Shinella zoogloeoides: one gene and its partner. The protein of the gene in region 1 interacts with the protein of each later gene in a pairwise test. Links are inferred from orthologs where the notes say so. Each region holds a gene or a part of one and is shown in the gene's direction. Other genes may lie near its edges. The genes, in order: hfq and rho.

Evidence for each region.
Region 2: the proteins of hfq (region 1) and rho interact in binary tests that used the Escherichia coli proteins (3 or more experiments, as listed by UniProt). The link is inferred for Shinella zoogloeoides from one-to-one orthologs.

The regions. Positions count from the first base shown.
Region 1 is NZ_CP132311.1:1,489,276-1,497,523, forward strand. Bases 3,346-6,267 are described here. They hold hfq (RNA chaperone Hfq), read left to right. Parts: upstream 3,346-4,646; coding sequence 4,647-4,889; downstream 4,890-6,267. Other genes in these bases: trkA (Trk system potassium transporter TrkA), read left to right, coding at 3,346-3,675; Q9316_RS08440 (D-amino-acid transaminase), read left to right, coding at 3,684-4,547; hflX (GTPase HflX), read left to right, coding at 4,967-6,267. Outside these bases: Q9316_RS08425 (sensor histidine kinase NtrY-like), read left to right, coding at 1-914; nitrogen assimilation response regulator NtrX, read left to right, coding at 904-2,268; more of trkA, read left to right, coding at 2,299-3,345; more of hflX, read left to right, coding at 6,268-6,292; mazG (nucleoside triphosphate pyrophosphohydrolase), read right to left, coding at 6,300-7,151; siroheme synthase CysG, read left to right, coding at 7,355-8,248. UniProt on the Escherichia coli protein: RNA chaperone that binds small regulatory RNA (sRNAs) and mRNAs to facilitate mRNA translational regulation in response to envelope stress, environmental stress and changes in metabolite concentrations.
Region 2 is NZ_CP132311.1:3,619,594-3,627,713, reverse strand. What follows is about bases 3,407-6,200. They hold rho (transcription termination factor Rho), read left to right. Parts: upstream 3,407-4,067; coding sequence 4,068-5,333; downstream 5,334-6,200. Other genes in these bases: mnmE (tRNA uridine-5-carboxymethylaminomethyl(34) synthesis GTPase MnmE), read left to right, coding at 5,457-6,200; hemJ (protoporphyrinogen oxidase HemJ), read left to right, coding at 3,407-3,882. Also shown: Q9316_RS18780 (shikimate dehydrogenase), read right to left, coding at 1-467; Q9316_RS18775 (Maf-like protein), read right to left, coding at 460-1,059; Q9316_RS18770 (pyruvate, water dikinase regulatory protein), read right to left, coding at 1,084-1,905; hemE (uroporphyrinogen decarboxylase), read left to right, coding at 2,312-3,346; more of hemJ, read left to right, coding at 3,352-3,406; more of mnmE, read left to right, coding at 6,201-6,773; tRNA uridine-5-carboxymethylaminomethyl(34) synthesis enzyme MnmG, read left to right, coding at 6,850-8,120. UniProt on the Escherichia coli protein: Facilitates transcription termination by a mechanism that involves Rho binding to the nascent RNA, activation of Rho's RNA-dependent ATPase activity, and release of the mRNA from the DNA template.

The DNA.
Region 1 (8,248 bases):
ACCGCCACGACTACCGCAAGCAGATCAACATCATGCATGGCGGCAAGGAGCGGACGCTGAACGTGCAGGTAACGCGTGAGGAGGCGAAGGATGCGCAGGAATCCTACGTCGTCACCATCGACGATATCACCGACCTCGTCATCGCGCAGCGCTCGACCGCCTGGGCGGACGTGGCGCGCCGCATCGCCCACGAGATCAAGAACCCGCTGACACCCATCCAGCTTTCCGCCGAGCGCATCCGCCGCCGCTACGGCAAGCAGATCGACCAGGAGGACCGCGCGGTCTTCGACCAGTGTACGGATACGATCGTGCGCCAGGTCGAGGATATCGGCCGCATGGTAGACGAGTTCTCCGCCTTCGCGCGCATGCCGAAGCCGACGAAAGAACGCTCGGACCTGCGCGGCATCCTGAAAGATGCCGTCTTCCTGCGCGAAATGGGCAATAACCATGTCGCCTTCCAGAAGGATCTCGGCGAGGTGGCGCTGACGGGCCTGTTCGACGCGCGCATGCTCGGCCAGGCCTTCGGCAATCTTATCAAGAATGCGGTCGAGGCGATCGAGGCGCTGCCGCCGGACGTTTCGCGCGAGGAACGCAAGATCCTCGTCCGGGCAAAGGCGGAAGATGCCGGCCGGCGTTTCGTCGTCGATGTCATCGACAACGGCAAGGGCCTGCCGACGGAAAACCGGCATCGCATTCTCGAACCCTATATGACGATGCGCGAGAAGGGCACAGGCCTCGGCCTCGCCATCGTGAAGAAGATCATCGAAGACCATGGCGGGCAGCTCGAACTGCACGATGCCCCCGCGGATTTCGACAACGGCCACGGGGCAATGATCCGCGTGATCCTGCCTTATGAGGAAATTGCGGCCGTCGATGCGGACAATAAGAACAAGGAAGTGAGCCATGGCGTCTGATATTCTCGTAGTGGACGACGAAGAGGACATCCGCGAGATCGTCTCCGGCATCCTTTCTGACGAAGGGCACGAGACGCGCACCGCCTATGACAGCGACAGCGCGCTCGCCGCCATAAGCGACCGCGTGCCGCGCCTCGTCTTCCTCGACATCTGGATGCAGGGCAGCAAGCTCGACGGGCTGGCGCTGCTCGACGAAATCAAGAGCCGCCATCCGGACCTGCCCGTCGTGATGATTTCCGGCCACGGCAATATCGAGACCGCCGTCTCGGCGATCCGCCGCGGCGCCTACGACTTCATCGAGAAGCCTTTCAAGGCCGACCGGCTGATCCTGATTGCCGAGCGGGCGCTGGAAAATTCGAAGCTGCGCCGCGAGGTGACGGAACTCAAGAAGCGTTCGGGCGACCCTGCCGAACTGATCGGCACCTCCGTCGCCGTTTCGCAGCTTCGCCAGAACATCGAGAAGGTGTCCCCGACCAACAGCCGCATCATGATCCTCGGCCCTTCCGGTTCCGGCAAGGAGCTGGTGGCGCGCATGATCCACCGCAAGTCCAGCCGCGCCGGCGGTCCGTTCGTCGTGCTGAACGCGGCGGCGATCACGCCGGAGCGTATGGAGATCGCGCTCTTCGGCACGGAGGGCACGCCCGGCCAGCCGCGCAGGACCGGCGCGCTGGAGGAGGCGCATGGCGGCATCCTCTATCTCGACGAGATCGGCGAGATGCCGCGCGAGACGCAGAACAAGATCCTGCGCGTGCTCGTCGACCAGCAGTTCGAACGCGTCGGCGGCTCCAAGCGCGTGAAGGTGGACGTGCGCATCATCTCGTCCACCGCCTACAACCTCGAAAGCCTGATTGCCGAGGGCGGTTTTCGCGAGGACCTCTACCACCGCCTCGCCGTCGTGCCGGTGCGGGTGCCGCCGCTTGCCGAGCGGCGCGAGGATATCCCGTTCCTCGTCGACATGTTCATGCGGCAGGTCAGCGAGCAGGCGGGCATCCGCTCGCGCAAGATCGGCGACGACGCGCTCGCCGTGCTCCAGGCGCACGACTGGCCGGGCAACATCCGTCAGCTGCGCAACAATATCGAGCGCCTGATGATCCTCGCCCGCAGCGACGGCCCGGATACGCCGATCACCGCCGACATGTTGCCGACGGAAGTGGGCGACATGCTGCCGAAGATCTCCACGCAGGGCGACCAGCACATCATGACGCTGCCGCTTCGCGAGGCGCGCGAGATGTTCGAGCGCGACTATCTCATCGCGCAGATCAACCGTTTCGGCGGCAACATTTCCCGCACCGCCGAATTCGTCGGCATGGAGCGCTCCGCGCTCCATCGCAAACTGAAATCGCTTGGCGTATAAGGCCCTCAGGGATTTGAGGGATTCGACGTCATGAAAGTCATCATCTGCGGCGCCGGACGCGTCGGTTACGGTATCGCAGAACGGCTCTCGGAAGAGGGCAACGACGTTTCGGTCATCGACAACCAGCCTTCGCTGATTGCCGCCATCACCGAGACGCTCGACGTCAGCGGCGTCGTCGGCCATGGCGCGCACCCCGAAGTGCTGGCGAAGGCCGGCGCCGACCAGGCGGACATGCTCATCGCCGTGACGCTGTTCGACGAGATCAACATGGTCGCCTGCCAGGTCGCCCATTCGCTGTTCAACGTGCCGACCAAGATCGCCCGCATCCGCTCGCAGAACTATCTGGCGCCGGAATATTCCGACCTGTTCTCCCGCGAGAACCTGCCGATCGACGTCACCATTTCGCCTGAGGTGGAGGTGGGCAAGATGGTGCTCAGGCGCATCTCCTTTCCCGGCGCGACCGACGTCGTGCGCTTTGCCGACGACCGCATCGTCATGGTCGCCATCGAATGCATGGAGGATTGCCCGGTCGTAGAGACGCCGCTGAAGCAGTTAAGCGAGCTTTTCCCCGATCTCAGCGCCACCGTCACGGGCATCTTCTCCAACGGCAAGCTCTTCGTGCCGAACTCCTCGGACCAGCTTCACTCCGGCGATCTCGCCTATGTGGTCTGCGACAAGGGGCATGTGCGACGCACGCTGGCATTGTTCGGCCACGAGGAGCAGGAGGCGGCGCGCATCGTCATCGCCGGCGGCGGCAATATCGGGTATTTCGTCGCCAAGGCCATCGAGGACTACCAGCCCAAGACCCGGCTGAAGATCATCGAGAGCGACCGCGAACGGGCCGTGGCGGTCGCCGACAAGCTGCGCAACGCCGTCGTCCTGCATGGCTCCGCGCTGGACCAGAAGATGCTCTTGCAGGCCGATATCCAGGACGCGGACCTCATCGTCGCGCTCACCAACAACGACCAGATCAACATTCTCGGCAGCGTGATGGCCAAGCGCCTCGGCTGCAAGCAGAACCTCGTCCTGATCAACGATCCGGCCTACGAGGATTTCACCAAGTCGCTCGGCATCGATGCGCATATCAACCCGCGCGCCGTCACGATCTCCGGCATCCTGCAACATGTGCGCAAGGGGCGCATCCGCTCGGTCTATGCGGTGCAGAAGGGCTCGGCCGAAGTGATCGAGGCCGAGGCGCTGGAAACCTCTCCGCTCGTCGGCAAGCCGCTGCGCGAGATCGAGCTGCCGCCCGGCATCCGCATCGGCGCGATCTATCGCGACAAGGCGGTGATCCGGCCGGACGGCAACACGAAGATCAAGGCGAAGGACCGGGTCGTGCTCTTTGCCGCCGCGGCCGCCGTGCGCCATGTCGAACAGCTCTTCCGCGTCAGCATCCAGTACTTCTAGGGTCTTCCATGCCTCGCTTCGCCTATGTCAACGGTCGCTATGTCCGCCATGCCGAGGCTGCGGTCTCCATCGAGGACCGCGGTTTCGTCTTCGCGGACGCGGTCTACGAGGTCTGCCAGATCCAGCAGGGCCTGATCGTCGATCTGACACGCCATCTCGACCGCCTAGACCGCTCGCTCGGCGAAATCCGCATCCGCCCGCCGATGCCGCGCGCGGCGCTTGTGGGCATCATGCGCGAGGTGCTGCGCCGCAACCGCGTCGTCGATGGCATGGTCTATCTCCAGGTGACGCGGGGCAGGGCGAAGCGCGACCATGTGTTCCCGTCGCCGGAGGTAAGGGCATCCTTCGTCGTGACGGCGAAATCGATGAACCCTGCCGTGAACGCGGCGAAATATGCGGCGGGAATCAAGGCGATCACGGTCGCCGAGAACCGCTGGGGCCGGGTCGATATCAAGACCGTCGGCCTCCTGCCGAACGTGCTGGCCCGCCAGCAGGCGAAGGAGGCGGGCGCGCAGGAAGCGATCTTCGTCGACGCCGACGGCAACGTGACCGAGGGCGGCGCGACGAACCTGTGGATCGTCGACAAAGTGGGAACGCTTGTCACGCGCCCCGCCGACCACGGCATCCTCAAGGGCATCACCCGCACCACGCTGATGGATGTGGCGGAAAAACTGGGTATCGCGGTCGAGGAGCGGCGGTTCTCCGTGGCGGAGATGCTGGAAGCGCGGGAAGTTTTCGTCACCGGGGCGACGACGATCTGCCTGCCGGTGGTTTCCATCGACGGACACACGATCGCAAACGGCCATCCCGGCATGACCGCGCAGAAAATCCGGGAGGCCTTTTTCGCCGTTGCGGAGAAGACCGCGATTTGATACCAAAATCGACGGTCCCGGAATTTCTTGCCGGGCACGGGGACATTTTATTATCAGTCAACCGGTCTCAAGGGCCGGCAATCAGAAAGAAGCGGCGCCATGGCGGAACGTTCTCAGAACCTGCAGGATCTTTTCCTTAATACCGTTCGCAAGCAAAAGATTTCCCTGACGATCTTTCTCATCAACGGGGTCAAGCTGACCGGGGTTGTCACCTCCTTCGACAATTTCTGTGTGCTGCTCCGTCGCGACGGTCACTCGCAGCTCGTGTACAAGCACGCGATCTCGACCATCATGCCGGGCCAGCCGCTGCAGATGTTCGAGACCGAGGAAAGCGGCTCCTGACAGGACCCAAGACCATTAAAAAATCCGATACAAGCAAGGATTCCATCGTTCCGGAGGCTGAGAAGCACCGGGACGACATGCGCGCCGTCGTCATCGTTCCGGTGTTGAAGGTGTCACGCGCGAAATCCGATTCGACGGCGGCGAGCGTCCGCTCGGACGAGGCGCGCCTGGAAGAGGCCGTCGGTCTCGCGCGCGCCATCGATCTCACCATCGTCCATTCGGCCATCGTGCCCGTCAGCCAGCCTAAGCCCGGTACGCTGCTCGGCACCGGCAAGATCGAGGAGATCAAGGCGGCGCTCGACGAGAACGATGCCGGCCTCGTCATCGTCGATCATCCGCTGACGCCGGTGCAGCAGCGCAACCTCGAGAAGGAGTGGGCCGCCAAGGTCATCGACCGGACGGGCCTCATTCTCGAAATCTTCGGCCGGCGCGCCTCCACCAAGGAAGGCACGCTGCAGGTCGAGCTTGCCCATCTCAACTACCAGCGCGGCCGCCTCGTCAGAAGCTGGACCCACCTTGAGCGTCAGCGCGGCGGTGCAGGCTTCATGGGTGGCCCCGGCGAAACGCAGATCGAAGCCGACCGCCGGCTGCTGCAGGACAAGATCGTCAAGCTGGAACGCGAGCTGGAGCAGGTGCGCCGCACGCGCCAGCTTCACCGTTCCAAGCGCAAGAAGGTGCCGCATCCGATCGTGGCGCTGGTCGGCTACACTAATGCCGGCAAGTCCACATTGTTCAACCGCATAACCGGGGCAGGGGTGCTGGCCGAGGACATGCTCTTCGCCACGCTCGATCCGACGCTGCGCCGCATGAAGCTGCCGCAGGGCCGCACCGTCATCCTCTCTGATACGGTGGGTTTCATCTCCAACCTGCCAACCCACCTCGTCGCCGCCTTCCGCGCGACGCTGGAAGAGGTGCTGGAAGCTGATCTCATCCTCCATGTGCGCGACATGTCCGACCCGGACAACGGTGCGCAATCTACGGACGTGCTGCGCATCCTCGCCGATCTCGGCATTGACGAGAAGGACGGTGCGGAACGCATCCTCGAAGTCTGGAACAAGATCGACCGGCTGGAGCCCGAGGCGCGCGACGCGCTGGTGCAGAAGGCGCAGACCCAGCCGAACGTCATCGCCGTTTCCGCGATTTCGGGCGAGGGCATCGATCGTCTGCTCGGCGAGATCAACCAGCGGCTTTCCGGCGTGCTGGTCGACCGCGACGTCGTCGTGCCGGTCATGCAGTTGCAGCTTCTGCCGTGGATCTACGACCACTCGATCATCGATTCCCGCGAAGACCTCGAAGACGGCAATGTGCGGCTGGAACTGCGGCTGACGGAAACCGAAGCCACCGAACTCGACCGCCGGCTTGGCAACGGGGCGAAGCGGGTCGTCGAGGATTGGGAGCGCTGACGTGGCGTTACGTATTTGACGTAACGTTACCCAAGCTGCGCTCGATCCTCTTGGCCGCCTGCCAAAGCTCTTCCATGCGCTCCAGCGTCGCCCCTTCGAGGCTTTCGCCATTGGCCGAAAGGCTGTCCTCTATGTGGGAAAAGCGGCTGCGGAACTTGGTGTTCGTGCCGCGCAACGCCATTTCCGGATCGGCACCGACATGGCGGCCGATATTGACCAGCGCAAAGATCAGGTCACCAAGTTCGTCGGCAACGGCGCGTTTGTCGTCGTTGCGCAGCGCCTCGCGCAATTCGCCGATCTCCTCCTCGATCTTGTCGAGGATCGGCGCGGGCTCGGACCAGTCGAAGCCGACCTTGGCCGCGCGTTCCTGAAGCTTCAGCGCTTCGACGAGCGCCGGGAAGGAGCGCTGCACGGAGCCGAGATAGCCGGTGAGCGGATCCTCCGGCAGGCCGCGTCTGGCCCGGCGCTCCTTGCGCTCGCGCTTTTCCGCCTGCTTGATCTCGTCCCATTGCAGCTTCACCGCTGCGGGCGTGTCCACGTCCGAACGGGCGAAGACATGCGGATGGCGGCGGATCATCTTTCGCGTGACGGCCTCTACGACGCTGCCGAAATCGAATTCGCCTTGCTCCTCCGCCATGCGGGCATGGAACACGACCTGGAGCAGGAGATCGCCCAGTTCCTCGCAGAGGTCGTCCATGTCGTTCCGCTCGATCGCGTCGGCGACCTCGTAGGCCTCCTCGATCGTGTAGGGCTTGATCGTCTCGAAGGTCTGGACCACGTCCCAGGGGCAGCCGGTCTGCGGCTGGCGCAGGGCCGCCATGATTTCGATGAGGCGTTCGATGTCGCGGCTCGGCTGCATGGCGTTCTCGGTTCCGCTTTCGGAGTGTATGCGGCATCCTTAGCGGTCGCCGGCGCGGCGAGGCAAGGGCGGCCGGTGACTTATGCTCAAAATGCGGGGCGCCAGAGCAAAACAATACCGCCCTCCCTAGGCATTGGAATTTCTGTTTCTTTTGTTCCTGGCCGATTTTCGCGATAGTGCGCACACTTCAACCGGACCGAGCCATGACCGAAGCACAGCAAAAGCTTTCGACATTCCCGGCGTTCTTTCGCACCAGCGGCAGGACGGTCGTTGTCGTGGGCGAGGGCGACGAGGCCTTTGCCAAGGCCCGGCTGCTCTTCAATACGGATGCCCGGATCGTCGTCCTGGCCGAAGAGCCGGAAAGCGATTTCGCCCGCTTCATCGCCGACAAGGGCCTCGTTCTCGTTCGCGCGCCCTTTTCAAGGGATGCCATCGCGGATGCGACGCTCGTCTTCGCGGCAACGGGCGACCCGGCCGCCGACCGGGCCATCTCGACCGCCGCGCGCGACCTCGGCATCCCGGTCAATGCCGTCGACCAGCCCGATTATTGCGATTTCTTCACGCCGGCCCTCGTCAACCGCGCGCCCGTCGCCGTCGCGATCGGCACGGAAGGGGCGGGCCCCGTCCTCGCCCAGATGATCCGCGCGCAGGTCGACCAGATGCTTTCCCCGTCGCTCGGCCGGCTGGCCAGCCTTGCCAACGGCTACCGCGCGGCCGTCGACCGTGTGTTGCCGCGCGGCGTGACGCGCCGTGTCTTCTGGCGCCGGTTCTTCCAGGGCGCCGTCGCCGATGCCGTCAATAATGGCGATATCGAGCAGGCTCGCCGCGCCGCCAACGCGCTTTTGAACGCGCAGGGCAAGGCCGCGGGCCATGTCTGGCTCGTCGGCGCCGGCCCCGGCGCGGAAGACCTGCTGACGCTGCGCGCGCAGCGCGTCATGATGGAAGCCGACGTCATCGTCTTCGACGCGCTCGTGCCGCAGGCCATCGTCGACATGGGCCGCCGCGATGCAGAGCGCCTTTCGGTCGGCAAGCGCAAGGGTTGCCATTCCAAGTCGCAGGAAGAGATCAACGACCTGCTGGTCGGGCTCGGCAAGTCG
Region 2 (8,120 bases), 2.1 Mb from region 1 along the record:
ATTTCGCCGACACCGCGGTCACGCACCGCCTGGATGATCGCGCGGCTCGCGCCCCCTGCCCCGAGCACGACGGCGCGATCCGTTTTGTCCCAGCCCGGTGCCGCCGCGTCGAGATTGGCGAGAAAGCCGTAGCCGTCCGTATTGGTGGCGCACAGCGCGCCGTCTTCCAGCCAGAGCGTGTTGGATGCGCCGAGTTCTTCGCTGAGTGCGTCCGGCCGATCGGCGAGCCTGAACGCCGTTTCCTTGTGCGGAATGGTGACATTGCCGCCGATGAAGCCGGATTCGCCGCTTTTCAACCGAGAAATGAAGCCGGCGAAATTCTCAGGGGAAATTTCCTGCCGTGTGTAAGACCCAGCCAATCCAAGTGCTTCCAGCCAGTAGCCATGAATCAGCGGCGAACGGGAATGCTTCACCGGATAGCCGGTGACGAAGGCATGGCGGGCGGATGTTTCACGTGAATCATGCATCGATGGCACCGAGATCGCGAAGTTTAGCCAGCAGCGGCAGCAGCGGCAGGCCGAGAATGGTGAAATAATCGCCGTCTATGCGCTCGAAGAGCTGCACGCCTTCGCCCTCGAGCTGATAGGCGCCGACGCTCGCCAGCACCCGCGTCCCGACGCGCGCCAGATGACGGTCGATGAACTGTTCCGACAGAGGCCGCATCGTCAGGTGGGCGACGGAAACATTGTTCCAGAGCGTCTCGCCATCGCGGACGAGCGCGATGCCGCAGTTCAGCGAATGGGTGCGGCCGGCCATGGCTGTCAGGTGCGCCTTGGCTTCCGCCATGTCGGCCGGCTTGTGAAACACGCGGCCTTCCAGCGAGAGCGTCTGGTCCGAACCGATGACAAGCGCGCCGGGATTGCGGCCGGCAACATTGCGCGCCTTCTCGATCGCCAGCGCTTCAGCGACCTGCTGCGGCGTCGGATTGCCGGCGGCAAGTTCGGTTTCCACCGCGCGCTCGTCGATCTCGGCGGCCTGCGCCCGGAATGGCAATCCCGCATTTTCCATCAGCATGCGACGAAAGGGACTTTGCGAGGCGAGGATCAAGGGCGGCGTCATGGAAATCTCCTGTTCCCTTTCGGGTTAACGGAGCTTGGGACGAAGGGCAACGATGGCGGCGGCCGTTTCCTCGATCGAACGGCGCGTGACATCGATGATCGGCCAGTTGTGACGTGCGCACAGCGCGCGCGCATATTTCAGCTCCTCGGAAATCTGCGCGCGGTCTATATAATCGTCGCCGCGAAAATCCTGCGTCTGCCCAAGCACCCGGTTCTGCCGCACCTGGGCGATCCGGTCGGTCGTCGCGATGAGGCCTACGATGAGAGGCTTGACCGCCGCCGACAGCCGTTCCGGCAGCGGCACGCCGAGCACGATCGGCACATTCGCGGTCTTGATGCCACGATTGGCGAGATAGATGCTGGTCGGCGTCTTGGAGGTGCGGCTGATGCCGACGAGGATGACATGCGCCTCCTCGAGATCGGCCGGCAATTGCCCGTCGTCGTGATCCATCGTGAAGTTCAGGGCGTCGATGCGCGCGAAATATTCCGCGTTCATCGCATGCTGGGCCCCCACCCGGCGACGCGACGGCGCGCCGAGATAGGACTGGAAGAGATCGATGACGGGTTCCAGCACCGAAACGCAGGGCACGCCCATCTCCCGGCAGCGCTGGTCGATGATTTCCGAAAGCTCGCGGTCGACGACCGTATAAAGCACGATGCCCGGCGCGCCGTCGATCGCGTCGAGCACGGGCATGAGCTGCTTGCGATTGCGGACCAGCGGATAGACATGTTCCAGCGCCTGCGAGGACTGGAACTGCGCCGCCGCCGCGCGGCCCGCCGCGATCAGAGTCTCGCCCGTCGAGTCCGAAATCAGGTGCAGATGGAAGTAGTTTCTGGTGCTTTCCACAATATCCTCCGCCCCCTGTTGATGGCCAGGGACAAGTGTGAGCTAAGAACGGCGGGGGGTCGGTGGCAAGAGGATAGATGCCGACTTTTCCACAAATGGCGAACAGCGGGAGGCGAATTCGGCGCGCATGTGGAAAAGACTCATGGACATGGCATAGTGTCGCGCTTGTCCACAGGCCACCCACAGAAAAGGGCTTTTGGCGGTATCGCGAATCCTTTTGATTCCAAACGGGGAATCCGCTTTTCCCGTCTCCTCGAACGAAACGACGCTTTTCGGTTCCGATTTTCCTGCCCGCCCACGGCGCCGCAGGGTTTTTGTGGAAAGGATTTAATCCTTGATAGTCACCGACTCTAAGAAATAGAAACCTTCTTAAAAGAGATTATTTCTTTATTAGGAGAACCCCGTTTTGGCTGCGAAAAACCGGAAGATCGTCGATGTCCTCAACGGCAAGACGGTTTCGCCTCCTCCGATCTGGCTGATGCGTCAGGCTGGACGATACCTGCCGGAATACAGGGCAACGCGCGCAGCGGCCGGAAGTTTCCTCGATCTCTGTTACGCGCCGGACCTTGCAACCGAGGTCACGCTCCAGCCGATCCGCCGCTATGGCTTCGATGCGGCGATCCTGTTTTCCGATATCCTGGTCATTCCCGATGCCTTGAAGCGTAATGTCCGCTTTGAAGAGGGGCATGGACCCCGGATGGACCCGATCGATCCGGATGGCATTCGGGCACTGAAGGGGGACGGCGTCGCAAAACACCTCCAGCCGGTCATAGAGGCGGTCGGGCGCATCCGGCAGGCCCTGCCGGAGGAAACGGCGCTGCTCGGCTTCTGTGGGGCGCCCTGGACGGTTGCCACCTACATGATCGCCGGCCACGGTACGCCGGACCAGGCGCCCGCGCGGCTTTTTGCCTATCGGGAGCCGGAAGCCTTCGCGTATCTGCTCGATGTGCTGGCCGAGCTTTCCGCCGATTACCTCGTGGCACAGATCGATGCCGGCGCCGATGCGGTGCAGATCTTCGATTCTTGGGCAGGTGTGCTCGGGGAGAAGGAATTTGCCGAGTACGCTGTCCGTCCCGTGCGCCGGATTATCCGCTCGGTCAAAGAGCGACGGCCGCAGGCGAAGATCATCGCGTTCGCGAAAGGCGCCGGGCTGCTTTTGAAGAGCTACCGCCAGGAAACCGGCGCGGATGCCATCGGCCTCGACTGGTCTGTGCCGCTCTCCTTTGCCGCCGAGTTGCAGAAGGAAGGGCCGGTGCAGGGCAATCTCGATCCGATGCGGGTGGTCGCCGGCGGTGCGGCGCTCGACGAGGGTATCGATGCCATCCTGCAGGTGCTCGGCAACGGCCCGCTGATCTTCAATCTCGGCCATGGCATCACGCCGCAGGCCGACCCGGAAAACGTCACGCGGCTGGTGGCGCGAGTGCGCGGGGAAAACCGGTGAGCGAGATGCAGACGGGCGAGAGCGCGGGGCGCCGGGCGCGGCGGCGCGCCGCCGTCGCCCTCGCCGTCTTCGCCCTCATCGCGATCCTCCTGGTTCTTTACCCGCCGGATGATCTCTATCTCTGGATCAAGGCGCTCCACATCGTCGCCGTCATCTCCTGGATGGCCGGGCTGCTCTACCTGCCGCGGCTCTTCGTCTACCACACGGATGCGCCGGCCGGGTCCGCCCAGTCGGAGACCTTCAAGGTGATGGAGCAGCGCCTCTACCGCACGATCATGCAGCCGGCCATGGGTCTTTCCTGGCTGCTCGGCCTCTATCTCGCCTGGTCCGTCTATGGTTTCCAGGGTGGTTGGCTGCATGCCAAACTCGCCTTCGTCGTGCTGCTGACGGGCGTGCACCAGTTCTATGGCCGGGCGGTGAAGGCCTTTGCCGAGGATCTCAACGTGAAAACTGGGCGGCAATGGCGCATCTGGAACGAGGCGCCGGCGCTGCTGATGATCCTCATCGTCGTGATGGTCGTGGTCAAGCCGTTCTGAGCGGCCGCGACAAATCGAACGAAATTGCAAGGCCCCCTTGCGGGGCAGCGCCTGAAACGCTATTTTCCGCCCCATCTCATCTTTCGTGGCATGTGTATTCGTTCAGTGAACTGCATGAACCCCCCGCAGTTCCTCCCTGACCCGCACGCCTTTTCCCATCCTAAGACCCGCAGCATGGACCATTCATGGCCGAAATGAAGCTACAAGACCTCAAGAACAAGACTCCGACCGACCTCCTGGCTTTCGCCGAATCGCTCGAGGTCGAGAACGCGAGCACGATGCGCAAACAGGAGCTGATGTTTGCCATCCTGAAGATGCTGGCCGAGCAGGATGTGGAAATCATCGGCGAGGGCGTCGTGGAAGTGCTGCAGGACGGCTTCGGCTTCTTGCGCTCGGCCAATGCGAATTACCTGCCGGGCCCGGACGATATCTACATCTCCCCCTCGCAGATTCGCCGCTTCTCGCTGAAGACCGGCGATACTGTTGAAGGCCCGATCCGCGGCCCCAAGGAAGGCGAACGCTATTTCGCGCTTCTCAAGGTCAACACGATCAATTTCGACGACCCGGAAAAGATCCGCCACAAGGTCCATTTCGACAACCTGACGCCGCTCTATCCCAATGAGCGCTTCAAGATGGAACTGGAAATCCCGACTTCAAAGGATTTGTCGCCGCGCGTCATCGATCTCGTCGCGCCGCTCGGCAAGGGCCAGCGCGGCCTGATCGTCGCGCCGCCGCGCACGGGTAAGACGGTTCTGCTCCAGAACATCGCCCATTCGATCACCGCGAACCATCCGGAATGTTATCTCATCGTCCTCCTGATCGATGAGCGTCCGGAAGAAGTGACGGATATGCAGCGGTCGGTGAAGGGCGAAGTGGTTTCCTCGACCTTCGACGAACCGGCTACGCGCCACGTGCAGGTCGCCGAAATGGTCATCGAGAAGGCCAAGCGCCTTGTCGAGCACGGCCGCGACGTCGTCATCCTGCTTGATTCGATCACGCGTCTCGGTCGCGCCTACAACACGGTCGTTCCGTCCTCGGGCAAGGTCCTGACCGGCGGTGTCGACGCAAACGCCCTGCAGCGCCCGAAGCGCTTCTTCGGCGCGGCGCGCAATATCGAGGAAGGCGGCTCGCTGACGATCATCGCGACGGCCCTGATCGATACCGGCAGCCGCATGGACGAAGTCATCTTCGAAGAGTTCAAGGGCACCGGCAACTCGGAAATCGTGCTCGACCGAAAGGTTGCCGACAAGCGCATCTTCCCGGCCATGGACATCCTCAAGTCCGGCACGCGCAAGGAAGACCTCCTCGTACCGCGCCAGGATCTCCAGAAGATCTTTGTTCTTCGCCGCATCCTCGCCCCCATGGGCACCACGGATGCGATCGAATTCCTGATCGACAAGCTGAAGCAGACCAAGAACAACGGCGACTTCTTCGAATCGATGAACACCTGATCGCGGTGCTTTTCCGTTTTAAGACATGGTCCCGCCGCAAGACGGGGCCATTTTTCGTTCAAGAATGAAATATTCGATTCTTCTCCGAAACGAAGACTTCGATTCGTAACCGGAATGGATGGAATGAGTGCAACGGATACAATCTTCGCTTTGTCGAGCGGCGGCCTTCCTTCCGGGGTTGCCGTCATCCGTTTGAGCGGCGCAAGAAGCCTGCAGGCCGTCGAGGAGTTGTGCGGGCGCATACCCCCGGTGCGCCGCGCGTCCCTACTATCGATTCGGAATCGTAATGGTAACAAACTCGATGAAGGCCTGATTCTCGTTTTTCCCGGCCCTAACTCGTTTACCGGCGAGGACTGCGCCGAACTCCAGATTCACGGCGGTCGGGCCACCGTGAAAGCCGTACTCGCCGCGCTTGAATCCATGGAAGGTCTGCGGCCGGCAGAGGCGGGAGAATTTTCGCGACGCGCCTTCCTCAACGGTCGCATGGATCTCGTTGAGGTGGAAGGCCTGGCGGATCTTATCGCTGCGGAGACGGAAATGCAGCGGCGCCTCGCGGCGGAACATGCCTCGGGCGGATTGTCATTGCTCTACGAGTCGTGGGCGAAACGATTGACCCATGCACGCGCGATGATCGAGGCAGAGCTGGATTTTGCCGACGAAGACGACGTGCCCGGTTCCGTCGCGTCATCAATCTGGCGCGATATGCATGCGCTGGAGCAGGAAATTCTTAACCACGTTGCCGATGCGCGCACTGGCGAGATCGTGCGTGATGGCCTGAAGGTTGTTATCGCCGGACCGCCGAATGCCGGGAAATCGAGCTTGCTGAACCATCTGGCGAAGCGTGACGTCGCCATCGTGACGGATATACCGGGCACGACACGTGACGTTCTGCATGTCGATCTCGATCTGTCCGGTTTCGCGGTTCGCCTTTATGATACGGCGGGACTGCGGGCGACAGAGGACATTGTCGAACGGGAGGGAATCCGCCGGACTCATCTCTCTATGAGCGATGCGCACCTTCTCTTGCTGCTGTCGGAGGATGCGCAATGGACTTCATTGGACGGGATCTATGACGGCCAGACGCTTCGCGTGAGGACCAAGTCAGACCAAGTGAAAACACCTTGGCCTGAGGATGGTGCAGATGTTACGATCTCGGTAAAATCGGGCGACGGGGTATCCGACCTGCTGGATGCCATTGGCCGCCATCTTCCCAACCTTGAGGCCGGCAGTGCGCTGGCATTACCGACCCGGCAACGCCATATCCTCAATTTGTCGACGGCCAGGGAAAATATCCGTCGTGCTATTGAGGCGACCAATGGGCTTGATATCCAGGCTGAATACCTTCGGCTTGCCGGTCAGTCGCTCGGGCGTGTGACTGGACGCGTCGATGTCGAAAATCTTCTCGACGTCATTTTTTCGGAATTCTGCATAGGCAAATGATTCACGTGAAACACTGCAACGTGTGCGAGTCGCTTCAGGCGTTTCACGTGAAACAGGTAGGTGCGATATGAATGCAATGAACACATATGATGTTGTGGTGGTGGGCGGTGGCCATGCCGGTGTCGAAGCAGCGTCTTCCGCTGCCCGATCCGGCGCGCGCACGGCGTTGTTGACGCATAAGGCGGCCACCATCGGGGTCATGTCCTGCAACCCGGCAATTGGCGGGCTCGGCAAGGGCCATCTTGTCCGCGAGGTCGACGCGCTGGATGGTCTTATGGGCCGTGTCGCGGATCGTGCCGGCATCCAGTTTCGTTTGCTCAATCGTCGGAAGGGTCCTGCTGTCCGCGGTCCGCGCACACAGGCTGACCGAAAGCTCTATCGCGAAGCCATGCAGGCGGAGATCGCAGCGATCCCCGATCTCGATGTAATTGAGGGCGATGCTTTCGATCTCGATATTCGAGACGGACATGTTGCGGGCGTTTCCATGAAGGATGGGCGCCGTCTTTCTTGCCGCGCGGTCGTCATAACAACAGGTACATTCCTGCGCGGACTAATTCATATCGGTAACGAAAAGATACCTGCCGGCCGTGTCGGAGAAGAACCGTCCCTCGGATTGTCGCTCACATTCGAGCGCTTGGGGCTTCGGCTTGCGCGTTTGAAGACCGGCACGCCGGCACGATTGGATGGGCAGACGATCGGTTGGAATGCGGTCGGGCGGCAAGCCGCGGATGAGGATCCGGTGCCGTTTTCCTTTATGACGGACCGCATTTCCACACCGCAGATCGAATGCGGCGTCACCCGGACCACGCCGGCTACTCACCGCATTATTGAGGAGAATATCGGAAAGTCCGCCATGTATTCCGGGCAGATCGAAGGTGTCGGTCCGCGCTACTGCCCCTCCATTGAAGACAAGATCGTCAAGTTCGGTGAACGGGACGGCCACCAGATTTTCCTGGAGCCGGAAGGTCTTGACGATTCTACCGTCTACCCGAACGGAATCTCGACCTCCCTGCCCGCTGATGTGCAGGACGCTTTCATCCGCACCATTCCGGGGCTGGAGAACGTCCGCATCATACAGCCGGGCTATGCGATCGAATATGATCATGTCGATCCGCGCGAGCTCTCCGCCACGTTGGAAGTTAAACGTCAGCCCGGCCTCTTTCTCGCGGGCCAGATCAATGGCACGACCGGCTATGAAGAGGCTGCAGCCCAGGGTCTGGTTGCCGGCCTGAATGCAGCGCGGCTTTCTGCCGGCGTCGATGGCCATATCTTCAGCCGCACGGATAGCTATATCGGCGTGATGATCGATGACCTGACCTCCCGCGGGGTTACCGAACCCTACCGGAT